2 regions of the Trinickia sp. LjRoot230 genome follow, and region 1 is predicted to be linked to the other one. Evidence: predicted binding sites of a transcription regulator. Region 1 holds the regulator's gene; the other holds the start of a gene.

The links. The regulator FNR, encoded in region 1, switches genes on or off when oxygen is low (the NO sensors DNR and NnrR bind a similar motif). The targets are predictions, from matches to a motif close to TTGATNNNNATCAA.
Region 2: a site for FNR is predicted at 6,647-6,660, ahead of ACSQ20_RS21280 (universal stress protein). Genes of this name have one in related genera too.

Annotation. Positions count from the first base shown of each region.
Region 1 is NZ_CAXUQX020000001.1:1,970,970-1,979,226, reverse strand. It holds gene pgi (glucose-6-phosphate isomerase) at 1-331, shown strand, start outside; gene ACSQ20_RS09235 (ABC transporter ATP-binding protein) at 372-1,064, opposite strand; gene ACSQ20_RS09230 (arylesterase) at 1,114-1,785, shown strand; gene ACSQ20_RS09225 (SurA N-terminal domain-containing protein) at 1,813-3,750, opposite strand; gene phaZ (polyhydroxyalkanoate depolymerase) at 4,219-5,445, shown strand; gene ACSQ20_RS09215 (universal stress protein) at 5,483-5,971, opposite strand; gene fnr (fumarate/nitrate reduction transcriptional regulator Fnr) at 6,280-7,056, shown strand; gene ACSQ20_RS09205 (zinc-dependent alcohol dehydrogenase family protein) at 7,094-8,083, opposite strand.
Region 2 is NZ_CAXUQX020000002.1:496,485-504,741, forward strand. It holds gene ACSQ20_RS21245 (BON domain-containing protein) at 1-583, opposite strand, end outside; gene ACSQ20_RS21250 (SagB/ThcOx family dehydrogenase) at 833-1,510, opposite strand; gene ACSQ20_RS21255 (hypothetical protein) at 1,634-2,062, opposite strand; gene ACSQ20_RS21260 (hypothetical protein) at 2,053-2,625, opposite strand; gene chrA (chromate efflux transporter) at 2,818-4,026, shown strand; gene ACSQ20_RS21270 (potassium channel family protein) at 4,071-4,895, opposite strand; gene ACSQ20_RS21275 (acetate/propionate family kinase) at 4,977-6,155, opposite strand; gene ACSQ20_RS21280 (universal stress protein) at 6,739-7,578, shown strand; gene ACSQ20_RS21285 (universal stress protein) at 7,613-8,128, shown strand; gene ACSQ20_RS21290 (universal stress protein) at 8,125-8,257, shown strand, end outside.

The DNA.
Region 1 (8,257 bases):
AGAAGCGCGCAAGGTGGCGGGCCCCGACAAACCCAGCCTGGCGCCGCACCTCGTGTTTCCCGGCAACCGGCCGTCCACCACATTGATCCTCGATGCGCTGACCGCGCACAGGCTCGGTGCGCTCATCGCGCTTTACGAACACAAGGTGCTGGTGCAGGCTGCGGTGTGGAACATCAATCCGTTCGATCAGTGGGGTGTCGAGCTCGGCAAGATCCTCGGCAAGGTCGTGGAGGCCGATCTGACTGCGCCAGCCTTCGACGCCACCAAACACGATTCGTCGACCTCGGCATTGATTGTCCGCGCACGCAAAGCAGCGGGCGCTGGCTCGTAGTACGAGTACGCGAGCGGAGCGCGCACGCGTACCGCTCGCTTCACGGGTGAACGATGCGCCCCGCGTCGAGCGTCACGCTGCGCGTGCAGCGGCGCGCCAGCTCGATGTCGTGGGTCACGAGCACGAGCGTCGCGCCGTGCGCCGCGTTCATCTCGAACATCAGATCGATTACGGCGCGGCCTGTGGCGGCGTCGAGGCTGCCCGTCGGTTCATCGGCGAAAAGTACCACCGGGTGCGTGGCAAACGCGCGTGCAAGCGCAACACGCTGCTGTTCTCCGCCCGAGAGCAGTTTCGGATAGTGCCCTGTGCGCGCAGCCAAGCCGACCTGTCCGAGCAACGCGTGGGCGCGCTGCGTCGCCTCGTGCTCGCTAGTGCCGCCTTGCAGCTCGAGCGGCAAACGCACGTTTTCGAGCGCGGTCAAATGCGGCATCAATTGGAAAGACTGGAACACGAACCCGACAGCGCCGCTGCGCAGGCTTGCGCGTTCGTCCTCCGACAGCCCGGTGAGTTCGCGGCCGAAGAGCCGAACCGATCCGGAGGTCGCGTTGTCCAACCCGGCGAGTAGACCGAGCAGCGTCGATTTGCCCGAGCCCGATGCGCCGACGATCGCCACGCTGCTGCCCGGCGAGACATCGAGCGTCACGTCCTCGAGTATCGTCAGTTCGCCGGTTGCATCTTTTACCCGCTTGCACAAACTCCGCACTTCGATGATTGGATCGTTATTCGTTTGCATGAAGGCGTGGCGTCGCTCGAGAACAGATGCGATGGATACGATAGGTGCGATGGCCGGCCGCTCGCGCCATCGCACGCTCGTGCGCGTGCTCGCGCTGGCTGCCGCGAGTGCTGCGCTTGCGCTGACTTCACAGACGGCCAGCGCTGCCGAAACGGGCAAGCCAGTCGTTGTCGTGCTCGGCGACAGCCTCTCTGCCGAGTATGGCCTGCCGCGCGACACAGGCTGGGTAGCGCTGCTTCGCCGCAGGCTCGCGGACAAGCGGATCGATTATAACGTTGCGAACGCCAGCATCAGCGGCGACACGACAAGCGGCGGCCGCGCCCGTTTGCCCGAGTTGATCACGCGCTTGAAGCCTGCGATCGTCATCGTCGAGTTGGGCGCCAACGACGCGTTGCGCGGCGTCCCGCTCGCGACCACCGAAGACAATCTGCGGGCGATCATCGAAAAGGCGCAGCAAAACCATGCGAAGGTGGTGCTCGTCGGCATGTACGTGCCGCAAAATTACGGCCCCGCTTATACCGAACGCTTTCACCAGATCTACAGTTCGCTCGCGAAAGCGCTCGACGTTCGACTGGTGCCGTTCCTGCTCGCCGGAATCGAGAATAAGCCCGAGATGTTCCAGGCTGACCAGATGCACCCGACGCAGCAGGCGCAGCCAGTGCTGCTGGGCAACGTGTGGCCCACGCTCGCACCGCTGTTGCAAGACCGCCCAAACCGTTGAAGGCCAGGGCGGCCTTCGGGCGCCCGCTTACTCGGTGCCGCCGCTTTGCTTGCTGTCGAGCGAACCGTAGAACTTGATTTTCGAGCGAGCCAGCAAGGCGTCGACGTAGGCCTGCATCTCCGCTTGCGCGCTGATCTGCGCGATTTGCTGCTGGGCCGCGGCCAAGCGGGCTGGGTCTACCGGTGCGCCCGGCAGGACCGCGTTGACGCGATAGATGCCGTAGCCCGCGGCGCCGAGATCGACGCCGACGTAAGCCGGCAGCTTGCTCGGATCGACCTTGAAAATCGCCGTCAGCACCGCCGGCGGGGCACCCTGAGAGTCGGTCCGCGAAAACTTCGTCTCCGCCGCGAAGCCGGCCGTCGACTTCGACTTCTGGAGTTCGGCCAGCTTCGCAGCACCGTCTTTGCGCGCAAGTTCGGCAGACTGCTCGGCGATGTAGCGGCTGCGCACCGCGTCTTTGATCGACGCCAACGGCGGCGTCGTGGCAGCTTGATACGCGGTCACGTGTGCGGAAATCAGCATGTTGTTCCCGACGTCGATTGCCTGCGTATTGTTGCGAGCCTTCACTGAATCGTCCGTGAATACGGCGGCCAGGAACTTCGGATTGTTGAGCGGGCTGTCCGGCGGCAGCGTTGGGGTCGGCTTGTTGCTGATCGTCGCCGTTTGGACCGACAGTTTGAACTTGTCGGCCGCAGGCTGCAGGCTCTTTGCCTGCTCGTAGACGAGCGACGTAAACGCTTCCGAGCCATCGCTGAATGCCTTGGCCGCCAGTTGTGCCTTGAGTTCCTTCTCGATCTGATCCTTCACGTCGGCAAACGGCTTGGTCACCGTCGGCTTTTCATCGGTCAGCATGATCACGTGATAGCCGAACGCCGAACGCACGACGTCGCTCACATCACCCTTTTTCTTCAGCGCCAGCGCGGCCGCGTCGAACGCCTTGTCGCCCGTGATGACGTTGCCGGTCGACCAGCCGAGGTCGCCGCCCTTTGCTGCGGAGCCCGAGTCCTTCGACTCCTTCTGAGCAATCTGCGCGAACTGGCCGGGGTGCGCCTTCACTTGCGCGAGGACATCCTCGGCGGCTTTTTTGGCGGCCGCGTCATCCGCGGGCTTCGCGCCGCTCGGCGAAGGAATCAGGATCTGGCTCACGCGGACTTCGCGCGGCGTCGCAAACCGCGCGATGTTGTCGTCGTAATACTTCTTCGCATCCGTTTCGGTCGGATTGGCTGACAAGCCAAGCGTCGTGGGCGAGAAAACGACGTATTGGATCGTCGCGGTAGGCGGCTTGGAGAATTCGCTCTGATGCGCATCGTAGAAGGCCGCAAGTTGCGCGTCGCTCACCTGCACTTTCGACGCATAGTCGCTCGCGCGGAGCACGAGTGCTTGCACGCTGCGTTGCTGCTCCACCACCTTGGCGAGGTGTTCGGCCAAGCTCTTCGGCGTAAATGCTGTCGCCTGGATGCTGTCGGGAATCTGATCCATCGACAAACCATAGCGCACGCGCTCGTCGTATTGCTCGGGCGTCATGCCCTGCATCGCCAGCATTTCCTTGTATCGCTCGACGTCTATCGTACCGTCCGGCTTGCGCAGCGACGTGATGACCGGGTCGGCCAGCAGCGCACGGCGTACGGCGTCGTCAGACGCGCTCAGGTGCTCGCGCTGCGCCTCGTCGGCAAGCGCGCGTTGCTGGATCAGGTTGTCGAGTAGTTCGCGGCGCCGCTCGGGCGTGTCGAACATTTTCGAATCGAATCTCGCGCCGAGAATCTGCCTGGCTTGATCGAGCTGGCGGCGCACCGCGTTATCGAACTCGGCGCGCGCGATCTTGTGCCCGTTGACACTGGCCACATTGGCGCTTTCGTCGAAGAAACCGCGAAAACCCTGGATACCGACGAAGCCCAGCCCCGGCACGATGACGAGGATGAGCATGAGCATCATCAGGCGCTTGTGGTTGCGAAAGAAATCGAGCATGCGTGACCGGTTACGTTGGACAAAAACGCACAATAGTACAACAGCGGACGGCAAATGAGACCAGTCCGATGGCCAGTTGCCCCGAACCTCGCCCGTGCGGCGGTGGCAAAACAACTGGCGGGCTTGCCAGCCGCAGCCCTCGGTCTGCAAAATAAGCAAGCGCACGCACGATGCCCTCGGTTACCGGCAGGCTGCACGACGCGCCGGCCGCCTGCTCTGCATGGGACCCGAGTAAGTGCTGAAGCACTAACTCGGGTCGACTACTCTGCATGGGACCCGAGTAAGTGCTGAAACACTAACTCGGGTCGACTACGCTGCATGGGACCCGAGTAAGTGCTGAAGCACTAACTCGGGTCGACTACTCTGCATGGGACCCGAGTAAGTGCTGAAGCACTAACTCGGGTCGACTACTCTGCATGGGACCCGAGTAAGTGCTGAAGCACTAACTCGGGTCGACAGGAGACAGGCATGCTTTATAACTGGCTGGAAGCGCAGCGCGAGTTGATTGGCTCCGTCCAGGCGTGGACAGACTATGCCGGGCAGCTATGCGGGCTGCCAGAGCAGCGGCGGGACCGTGCCGTCGCCCTGTCTGGCTGCGACTGGCTCGGCCGGCTGTTGCAGGCTGCGCCCGCGCCGCCGCCTTTCGCGATCGGCTCGGTGCTGATCGGTGCGCGGCGCGTGGCTATCGACGAATCCGTGGCCGAGCGAACGCCGTTTTGCGCGTTGCGCCGCTTCACGCGCCGCGGCGAAGCAGCGGGTCCGGCCATTCTGTTGTGCGCACCGCTTGCCGGTCATCACGCAGTCATGCTGCGAGAAACGGTCGAAACGCTGCTGAAGCACGCCGATGTCTACGTGACCGACTGGGCCAACGCACGAGACGTGCCCGCCGCCGAGGGTCCCTTCGCACTCGACGATTACGTTTTGACGCTTATGCGGTTTCTGCGTTTTTTGGCCGACATGCCGCTGCATGTGCTCGCCGTTTGCCAAGCGGCCGTGCCTACCATAGCGGCGGCCGCGCTCATTGCCGCACGCGGCGAGCCGCCGCCGCTCAGCCTGACGCTGATGGGCGGGCCAATCGATACGCGTCTCGCCCCGACCGCTGTCGATCGGCTCGCCGCTACGCACAGCATCGGCTGGTTTCGCGAAACCGTCATCGACACCGTCCCGCGCGGCTACCGAGGCGCAGGACGGCGCATCTATCCGGGCTATCTGCAGCATGCCGCCATCGTCACGGCCTATCCGCATCGCCAGCTTGCACTCGAATCGAACTATTGGACGAGCCGGCTAAGCGGCGACGCAGCGCGAATCGTCGCCAGTTTGCGTGCACTCAACGAATACGAGGCCGTGCTCGATATGACGGAGGACTATTTCCTCGATACGCTGCGAGTCATATTCCAGGAGCAGCGGCTCGCGCGCGGCACGTGGGACGTCGCCGGACGTCGCGTGGACTGCGCCGCGCTCGCGACGACAGCACTTTGCACAGTCGAAGGAGATCGCGACGACATCACCGGCGCGGGCCAAACGCACGCGGCGCACGCCGCATGCGGCGCACTGCCGGAGTCAGCGCGGATGCGTCTGACAATAGACGATTGCGATCATTACGACCTCTTTACCGGCCCGCGCTGGCGCGAGACGATCCATCCCGCGCTTGCCGCGTTCTGGCGCAAGCACGCGGCCGATCGACACTCGTCTTAATGCCCCTCGGTCTGCACATAGCGGTCCTTGATCCGTGTCACGCGGTGCCAGTTGTCGATGAAGGGACCCCGGCCTTCTCCGCGTCATGCCGAACGAGCAGCACGGGCACATCAGTTGCCCGCAACAACGACTCGGCTACGCTGCCTAACATCATCCTGCGCACGCCGCGGCGTCCATGCGTGCCGATCGCGATCAAGTCCGCATCGCATTCACCGGCCGTACGCGCAATCACGGCCGCAATGCTTTCGCCGCAGGCGTCGACAGCGCGCGACGTACCGGTTACCCCATTCGCCTCGAAAAGCGCGTCGGCTTCTTCGAGGGCCGCCGTAGCCGCCTCAATTGCCGCGGGGCTGGCGCTCGCCCCGCCTTGATAGACCGCGCCAACCTCAACGAGCTGCGGCGCTTGCTCGACGACGCTTACAGCGGTGAGCGAAGCGCCCGACGCGCGGGCAATCTTCACCGCTTCGTCGAGAGCGAGGCGTGAAGCGCGACTACCATCGACGGCCACCAAAATACGTGCATACATGATCGTCCTCCGGGGCTTGCGCCCGTTGCCCTTTTTGTGCAGCGATAATCCAGCGATAAAAGTGTGCGACCAGGCGCCGCAGGGCTGCTTGACCGGGATCAACGAGGCTGCGGATTCGACGCGCCTGAACAATCAGCGCTTTTTACGGCCGACGTAGGACAATTCTTACATCGCTTCGTCAACGCTTACCCGATTTTCGTACACCGCCGATAGGTTTCCCATGCAAGGTTCGCCATACTTCATGGCATGGAAAACCATGTGCCACGCATGACCGTGCAGCACGATACGAGCCACCGGCGGAGGCCAATATGTTGCTAGACCTCGATCGCACCAACGATATTTCCCCTTCGCCGGCGCTCACGCAAACGCCGCGCTACGCGCCTGCATCCACGGCGACACGCGCCGGTGGCAACTGCCCGACTTGCTCCCTGCGCGGGGCTTGCATGTCCAAGGATCTCAATATCCACGAGCTCGCGCGCTTCGATGCAATCGTCAGCGCAACACGCATCGTCAAACGCGGAGAGGCGCTTTATCGTACCAACGACGTATTCCAGAGCATCTACGCCGTACGCGCCGGCTCGTTCAAGACTGTCGTCATGCACCGCGATGGCCGTGAGCAAGTCACGGGCTTTCATCTGACAGGCGAAGTGCTTGGCCTCGATGGCGTTTGCGCGGAACGCCACAGCAGCAGCGCGATCGCCATCGAAGACAGCAGCGTTTGCATCATCCCGTACTCGCTGCTGGAGTCGATGTGTGCAGAATCCACGCAGTTGCAGCAACAGATGCTGCGCACGATGAGCGGGGAAATTGTGCGCGAATCGTCGCTGATGATGCTGCTCGGCACGATGAGCGCGGAGCAGCGCGTCGCTACGTTCTTGCTGAACCTCTCGGGCCGCATGAAGGCCCGCGGCTATTCGGCAGCCGAATTCAACTTGCGTATGACGCGCGAGGAGATGGGCAACTACCTCGGCATGAAACTCGAAACCGTGAGCCGCATGTTCTCCAAGTTTCATCGTGACGGTCTGGTGGAAACACGTGGCAAGCAGATTCGCATCGTCGACCCCGACGCGCTCGCGCTCATTTGAGCGCAAGCGCATCGCGGGGACATGACCGGCGCGTCCATCACTGCGTCATCGTCAATACCGCGGCGCCCGCGAGGCGCCCTTCGCGCAAATCGGCCAGCGCGCGGTTGGCTTGCGTCAATGAATAGACGGTCGTTTCGATTTCGAGCGGTATCTCGGCTGCGATGCGCATAAATGCGTGGCCGTCCTCGCGCGTGAGGTTCGCCACCGAAACAATACGCCGCTCCCCCCATAGAAGATCGTAAGAAAAAGCGGGGATCTCGCTCATGTGAATGCCCCCGCACACAACGATGCCGCCCTTCACCACCGCATCGAGCGCGACGGGCACGAGCGCGCCCACCGGCGCGAAGATCAGCGCCGCATCGAGCCGCTCGGGTGCGCGTTCATCGCTGCCGCCGGCCCAGTGCGCACCGAGCCGCCGTGCGAGTTGCTGTGCTGCCGTGTCGCCGGGGCGAGTGTAAGCGTAGACCGTGCGCGCTTGATGGCGGGCCACCTGCGCGACGATATGCGCGGCTGCTCCAAATCCATAAATGCCGATGCGCCCGGCATCTCCAGCCATAGCGAGCGTTCGGTAGCCGATTAACCCCGCGCACAGGAGCGGCGCAGCTTGCACGTCCGAGTACCGCGCCGGCAGCCGCAGGCAGTAGCGGCTATCTGCCACCGCACGTTGCGCGTATCCGCCGTCGAGCGTGTAGCCGGTGAACGCCGGCGCGTCGCACAGATTCTCACGACCGCTGCGGCAATAGCGGCACCCCCCACAGGCATGGCCGAGCCACGGCACGCCGACACGCTCGCCAAGCATGAAATCGGTCACACCTTCGCCAAGCCGCGCGACGGTCCCGACGATTTCATGACCCGGGACCAGCGGCGTCTTAGGATCGCGCAGTTCGCCGTCGACGATGTGCAAATCGGTGCGGCATACCCCGCACGCATGCACATCAATCAGCAACTGACCAGCTTCTGGTACCGGCTCGGGCAGCTCCCGCTCGCATAAGAGCGGCGAATGCCCATCGAACACCATTGCGTGCATCGTCGTTCTCCCCACTCGGGTACGACCAGTCACGGAAGGCCAAACGCCGGGCTTTTCCGATGAGCCAAGCATAGTCGAATGCGCGCGCTGCGCAACTTGACCTGAGTCAACGATGTCCGTGCCGATGTTACGTACACTGGTCATCGTCGGCTCACGCGACCCTTTTGAGGTATC
Region 2 (8,257 bases), on a different contig from region 1:
ATCGCTGCGCATACGAACCCACTTTGCCACTAAGCGTCACCGTCCCGTCGCGAACCTGGATATGGATATGCTTCGCTTCGCGCGCTGCGTGACGCTCGAGCGCACGGCCGATTTCGCTGGCGATATCGTCGGCGGCTGCGTGAACGCCGACGACATCAATCAAATTGGATACTCCCGTCACCCCACGCAGACGGCGCACCACGCGGGTCGCACGATGTGCAAGGTGCGCGCTTGGCACTTCGCCGCGCAGTGTCACCCAGCCCTTTTCAACCTGCACTTTGACGGCGTCTTGCGAAAGCCCGGCCGTCCAGCGCAAGGCCGATCGCACCATATTGGCGGTTTCTTCGTCGGGCAACATGTCGTTGCTGGGCGGTCTGACCTCCAATTTGACGACAACCGCCCTCACCCCGGCCACCCGTTGCGCAGCCTTTTCGGTTGCGATCTTTTCCACATAGCTCGCTAGCGATCCGAGCAACGTGACGATGCCATCCTTCACTTCGACGCCGAGATTGGCGGTGTTAATCGCGCAATCGTAGTGAAGTTCTTCCTCCACTTCCCGCTTCAATTGCTCGTCCGTCTTCATTGCGCACTCCTTGCTATGCGGTTGCTATAACCATCGAATCGAAACGCCGGCGTTCTAGCGCTATCAGAACGCAAGCATGGCAAACAAGCCGGAAAGTCCCAATGCCAGGTTCTGTCAATGCCGCTGATTCGAACATCGCGCCGGCAAGGCGCGACCGGATTGACGAAGATCAACGAACGCGCGAAGAGCAGACCAGATGCCCATACGTAAAACGACACGGGCATCGAGAACGATACTGCCACCGTCCCTTTACGCCTTTGCGGGACCACTTTCCTCGTCTCGCCCCGTCGTCAAACCAACTGTCTGCGCGAGAATGGGTAGTTCGTCTTCGTTGAGGCTTAGCGCATCGCCGAGCAAGCGATGATTGATCCAACCGCGCACCACAGTCGCGAGGCCCGCGGACGCGCAAAAAAGCGAGACGTTCTGCGAAATTGCGCCCGCCGTCACTGCCGAGAAGATGTCGCGCTGCGAGGCGGGCATGGTCAGCAGTCTGCTGCTATGAACGACGTAGACGAGATCAAGTGGCGCGGTACCGACGAAGTCCTGATATCCGGTCATATTGCGCGCGTCGATAGCATGCTTGAGTATCAACCGATGCGTCGGAGAATCGTAGCGATACACGCCGTTCGGGAGTGCGACATAAATGTCGATTTCTTGGAATCCATGCGGCGATGGCGCGGTGCGCCCTCCCGTGATCGGCCGGTTGACGCCGTCGGCTGCCCAAAGCAATGCCCCCAGCATATCGAGAGGCAGCGGCGCCGTTGAAAATTCACGAGTGCTCGCGCGAAGCGAAAGCGCCGCCATCAGCGGCATGCTCGCCGCCAATTGCGGGCGGGGCAAATCGATCGTCTGCGCGACGTCGCCATCCGTCGACTTCGGGGCAAGCCCAGGAATAGCCTCATAGGTCAATAGTTGCATCTGTGTCATTCCGCGCTCCGTTCGTGAGCATGTTGCAGGAAAGGTCGCAGCATCATCCTTGATCACTCGACGGCCCTTCCCTCTGAGTTGCAGGTCGAGGGTCAGTGAAGTAGCGACACATTGAATAACTGGCTATTTGCCCTGCACAAGGTCCATGAAGGGAGGGAATGTCAGCAGGACACCGAAAGCCAAAAGAACGAACGCGATCGTCGTTATCCGCCCCAATGCGATCGATTTTGCCTCCCACCGACGCGACAGCGCGAACCACGACAGCAGCCACACGATAATCGCGCTCGTCGTTACCCCGGAAAGTGGTCCCGTAGGTTTATAAAAGGTGAAGAAATGCGCAAAGACCGAAAATGCATCGCCGGCGAGTGCAAACAAGCCGACAGCAAAGCAGCCGATACCTGCGGCGAGAATCGCGGCGGCAGCCGGCCCATTGACGACCGTATCCGTCGCACCGACCATTTCTGAGCGTCGATTTGCGGCCGTCTTCTCGGTCGAGACTGCGTCGCCTGTCGTTCGTGGAGTGCTCGCGGGTTGATAGGTATTCATCTGGATTCTCCCGTCATCAAATGAATCGTGGTGCCGCCTCGCACCGGCGCATATTTATTCAAGAAGGCGCCGAACGCGCCGGCAACGCCCGTGGCGACAAAGGCGACGAGCGTAAACCCAAGAACTGCGTGGCGGATTTGCCGCAGCCGTGCGAGTGCGGGCCCATATTTCCCGAACACATACGCCACCATCGTGATGGAGATAGGCGCGAGCCAAGCTACATGCTCTTTCCACTCCATCCCGAGGCTATGCCATCCAGAGGTGTCACGACTCGACATCAAAAGGCGCTGCGGATAATTTGACAGATCCGCGAGGCCAGCCGGAGGTACCGCGCGATACCACGGGTAGACGACGTACGCGCCAGAAAGGGTGGCTGCCCATGCGAGGACTACCATCGCGACCAGATACAGCATCAGCAGCTTGTGCTCCCTCGGAGTCGGCATTAACGGCGCCCCCGGAGCGGTCATGCGGTAAAGCTCCGCGATCGCGCCCGAGAAAGCGAGCATAAAGAGCGCCCCAAAACCCATGCCGTGCATGACCGTCATCAAATCGCGAAATGATATTTCCATCGTACGTCTCCGTTTGTTACGCTCACGCCATTTCTTTCTCTGTTCGATATATCCTGCCCCCCAGCTTGGCGCCGGCGTTGATGCGAATCAACAAAGGCAACCAAAACGACCGCTCGCATCAAAACAATGCCGGTAAGCCAACGTAAATGGCTTTGCGCGATTCCCGATGCTTTCATTTGAGAAAGGTTGACAATGACACGAGCAGGCGCCGTGCTCGAAGTTCTCTCTATATTCCTCAGGCTAGGGCTCACATCCTTCGGCGGCCCAATCGCTCACATCGGCTATTTCCGTCGTGAATTCGTCGAACGGCGACGCTGGCTTGACGATGAAACGTTCGCCGATCTGGTCGGGCTGTGTCAGTTCCTCCCGGGGCCTGCAAGCAGCCAGGTCGGATTCTCGATTGGCTTACTTAGAGCAGGCTGGTTCGGCGGGCTCGCCGCTTGGTGCGGATTCACGCTGCCATCGATCCTGCTGTTGCTAATGTTTGCAGTCCTTGCCCCGAGTCTGAGCGGACCACTCGGTAATGGCCTCATCCACGGATTGAAGCTCGTCGCCGTCGCTGTCGTGGCTCAAGCCGTGTGGGACATGGCACGTCGCCTGTGCCCTGATCATCGCCGTGCCGCTATTGCACTCGTCGCGCTGGCCGCGCTCAGCGTGCTACCGACTGTCTATGCACAGGTCATCGTGATCGCCCTCGGCGCAGCGCTCGGATTGCTGTTCTGCCAGACGCCGATGCCGCCGGGTTTCAGGCGCGCGCAACAACGTCTGCAAGAATTCGGCGTGCCCCGGGCCGCGAGCACAGTGGCATTGATCGTCTTTTTCATCCTACTTTTCGGCCTTCCGATCCTCGCGCAACTGCATGGCAATCAGGCAATCAAAGTGTTCGACAGCTTCTATCGATCCGGCGCACTCGTCTTCGGTGGCGGTCATGTCGTGCTGCCGCTTTTGCAGCAGCAGACCGTATCCACCGGTTGGGTCTCGTCAAACGATTTTCTGGCCGGCTACGGTGCCGCGCAAGCAGTCCCCGGCCCCCTGTTTACCTTCGCGTCTTTTCTTGGCTGGATGCTGGCCGGTGCGCCAACCCACTGGACGGGCGCTTTACTGGCCACTGCCGGCATCTTTCTGCCCGGGCTGCTGCTCGTCCTCGCTGCGTTGCCGTATTGGCAAGCATTGCGCACGCATCCGTCGATGGCTGCCGTGCTTGCCGGGGTCAACGCCGCGGTCGTCGGATTACTGGCGATGGCACTTTACTCGCCAGTCTGGACCAGTGCAGTCCGCTCCACGCTCGATTTCTCCATCTCGGCGATCGGGTTTTTTCTACTCACGCGGTGGAGCGTTGCGCCGCTGGCGGTGGTCGCTGTCTGTACGATGGCCGGCGTTGCCGAGGTCGTATTCCATTAATTGGTCGCTGCATCCGCCTGAAAACGCAGAAGCACAGGACAGCCTTATTCATCCAGATGTCCTGCCGGAGCGGGCGGCCATTTAGTGTTCATGGATTCGCGCAGCCCCTGAAGTTCCTTGTGAATAACAGCCATCTCTTCGTGTAGGCGTTTTATATCTTGGTGCATCTCATGCCGCAGCAGCCGCTCTTCTTGTCCGATAAACTTCGCGGCGATACTCGCAAACACGAGAGACAGCATGCCATAGCCGAATAGCACGACGAAAACTGCGAATACCCGCGACGCAGGTGTCGTTGGCGATACGTCCCCGTATCCCACGGTAGCACTGCTCTCGAATGCGAGCCAAAGACCATCCGCATATGAGTGCACTCGCGGTTCGAGCCAATAAAACCCCACACCTGCCAATGCCAGCAACGCGGCGCCCGCCATCAACAAAGAAAGCAGCCGGTTGGGTGAAAGGAAACGGCGCAGGGACATAACGATACGCAGCGCCACCATACCCATGAACGTCATGCGTAATAGCCATTCCAACGATGACCATGGGTTGCCGCCCCAACCAATGCTTGCCGCCGCACCGACCAACACTAAAACGTCGAACCGATTGCGCCAAATCAGATGCCGGTACCTTCGGCTCAAATGCACCATCCAACCCAGCGACCAAGCAAAGCCCGTAGCCATGCACAGGTAAAGAATCCGGCCTGCGTTCAGCAAGAACGGTGAGCTGGCCGTGAGTTCCATGTAAAAGGCCGGGATCGCAAGCAGGCTGCTGCCGAAGAGGACCCACTGTATCCAGTGGTACGCGCGCGCAGCTCGAGGGCTGTCAAGCGAGTCCGGACCACTTAGTTCGAGGCTGTCAAAAAATCCGCTCATGTTTCAGGCACGCGACATGGTTCGATCATCAGAATGGTCGTGCAACAGTGTTTGCACGTTGACTGGTTGTCCGTGTACGGGTCAGCTGTCCAGCAGATTGCGAGTATGACGCGCGATCACGAGGTTTTCGTCGGTCGGGATGACGCGCACGGTGACGGCGGATCGGCGGTCCGATACGATTGCCTCGTTGGCTGCGTTCGCTGCTTCGTCGAGTGTGATGCCGAGCCACGCCGCGCGTTGGCAGATGGCCGCGCGCACGTTCGGTGCGTGCTCGCCGATGCCAGCCGTGAACACAAGCGTGTCGAGCCCCCCGAGCACACCGGCCAGTGCAGCAAGTTCGCGCGCCGATCGGTAAGCGAACAAGTCGATCGCGTGCGCAGCTTCAGCTGTCTTGCTTTGCGTGAGTTCGCGCATGTCGCTCGAGACTCCAGACACGCCGAGCAAGCCGGACTCGCTATAGATCAGGTGCTCGACGTCGTCGATCGAACGTCCGTCATGACGTAGCAGGTACAACAGCACACCCGGATCGAGCGAGCCAGTTCGCGTGCCCATCGGCAAGCCGTCGACGGCAGTAAAGCCCATCGTGGTTGCGACGCTCTCGCCGTTCGCGAGCGCGCACATGCTCGCGCCGTTGCCAAGGTGGGCGACGATGGTGCGCCGCTGCATCCAGTTCGGGTCGAGCGCACTGAGGGCTGTGGCGATGTACTCGTACGACAGACCGTGGAACCCATAGCGCACGATGCCCCGCGCGGTCAGCGCGCGGGGCAGCGCAAACTCACGCTCGAGCATCGGCATCGTCCGATGGAAAGCCGTGTCGAAGCACGCCACTTGCACGACGTCCGGCGCAACCGCACTGATCGCGCGAATTACTTCGACATGATGGGGTTGATGTAGTGGGGCGAGCGGCACCAGCGCCTCGATTGCCGCAAGCACTTCCGCATCGATCCTGACCGGAGCGACAAAACGCTGACCGCCGTGCACCACGCGATGACCGACACCGTCAAATCCGACGTCACCGCCAACGTGTGACGCAAACCACTCGTGAATAGCAGCGATCGCACCATGATGCCCGCGTCCTGCGATGTCGCTATCGGCGATCGTCTCGTTTCGCGAATTTTTGATAATCAGATGCGGCCTATCGTTTATACGCTCCACCTCGCCGTGTGCGGCAACGACGAGCGAGTGATGCTTGAGCGATTCAAAGATCGAGAACTTGAGACTGGACGACCCAGCGTTCAATACAAGGATCGGGTGCTTCATGAATATGTCTTTGCTATCGCGTGATTGTGAATCGGAGCCGCAACGCGCGCGAGCTCGAGGATATCGGAAGTAATCTCATTTGGATGCGACGTCTTCGGCAAGCAAAGGTTGCGCGCGGCCCGCATCGATCTGTAGTGCGTCTTCGATCGCAGGAAGCCCGCCGAGCCGAAGTCCACACCGATCACTGCGCCACGCACGGCTCGCACGTGCCCCTCGAAATTGAGGGGCGAACGTGATGCGGAATCTGAGAGCATCGACATAATCTCGCTATCTGAGGCCCATACGACCTATTGTGGTTCCACCGTCGAGCGCGTCGCATCGCGCGCCGGCACACTGCCGAGACGCGCATATGAAAACAGAACTTTAAGCGTCTCCTCCGACCAACAGTTGACTTCGGTCAATGGAACTCGCAGCAGGTAGGCCGCGCCGGGCGCCCCCCCGTGCTCGTTGCCGGGGGCAGATAGAAAGGCATAGAGGTAGTCCGCTTTCGATTGATTTTCGTCAATCCTTTCACGCGCGCATTGCTTAGAGTCGAAACGAACGCCGCTGGTGCGCTTCGTTTCCTCTCTTGGAGGCTTTTGTGATGAATTACAGAAACATCCTCGTTCACCTGGATGCCAGCGAACGGGCACCTGCGCGACTGAAACTCGCCATGGAACTCGCGACGCGCTTCGATGCATACCTCACAGCTCTTTTTGTCGTCTCCCGGCGCGAAATGCCGTCCGTTTACGTCAACGCTGGCACGGCCGACTACTTCATCAACCAGGAATCGTTCCGCAACGAACAGCGAGCGGAGCTGGAACAGCGTTTTCACAGCGAGATCGTGCACGCCACGGTGCACGGCGCATGGCTCGACTCGAGCGAGCACCCAAACACGGTCGTGCCGAAAACCGCACGCCTCGCCGATCTGACCATCATCGGCCAATTCGATCCGGACGATCCAGAGTCGTTCGTCGCCGAGCAATTCGCCGAGAACCTGGTGTTGTCCGCAGGACGGCCCGTCCTCATCGTGCCATACGCCGGCCATTTTTCGACCGTCGGCACGCGCGTTCTCCTTGCCTGGGACGCGGGCCGCGAGGCCACGCGCGCGCTGCACGACGCACTGCCGTTCCTTATCAGCGCGGAACAAACCGCGGTCCTGACTGTGAATGCATTAGACGGCGAGCCTCCCGCGACGCGCATTCCGGGCGTCGACATCGCCGAAGTCATCGCTCGCCACGGTGCGAATGTCGTCACCCAGCAGATTGAGGGCGTGCACGGCGCGTCCGTCGGCGAAATGCTGCTCTCACGCGCCGCCGACTTCGGGGCGGATCTGATCGTGATGGGCTGTTACGGTCACTCGCGCTGGCGTGAGTTGGCGCTTGGGGGTACCTCGCGCTCAATCCTGCAATCGATGACCGTCCCGGTGCTGATGTCGCATTGAGCGGCCAAGAGGTACTGAATGAAGAGGTGCAGATATGTACAAACGAATCCTGGCGCCGATAGACGGCAGCCCGACGTCGCAACGCGCATTCGATTTCGCGCTCAACGCCGCACGGGAGAACCACGCGGAGCTCATCCCGCTCTTCGTGGTCGACGTTCCAATCATCGCCTATCAGACACCCGGCTTCGAACCGTCGATCGTGCTCGAGGCGCTATTGCGGGAAGGCAAGCAGCTTCGCTCGGACACACTCAAGGCAATGCAGCGTGAAGGCGTGAACGGGATGCCGCGCGTCGTCGAGATCGACAGACCCGGGATGGATGTCGCCGAACGCATTCTGCAAGAGGCACGCAGCGTGAACGCCGATCTGCTCGTTGTGGGTACGCACGGCAGACGTGGCATTCGCCGTCTCGTGCTCGGCAGTGTCGCCGAGCGCGTCGCCCGGACGTCGTCCTGTCCCGTGGTGATGATTCCCGGCAGCTTCGAGGAAGCCGGCAAGGTTGACACGACCGGCACGCCCAAAGTATCGGAAACCGCAAAGGTGACGCCATGAGCTACAAAACTCTGCTCGTCCATATCGACGACAGCCGGCACAACGATATGCGCCTCGCCTTTGCGCTCGATCTCGCGAACCGGCATGGCGCTCGTCTGATCGGGCTTTATGTTGTTTGCCAGGATATGT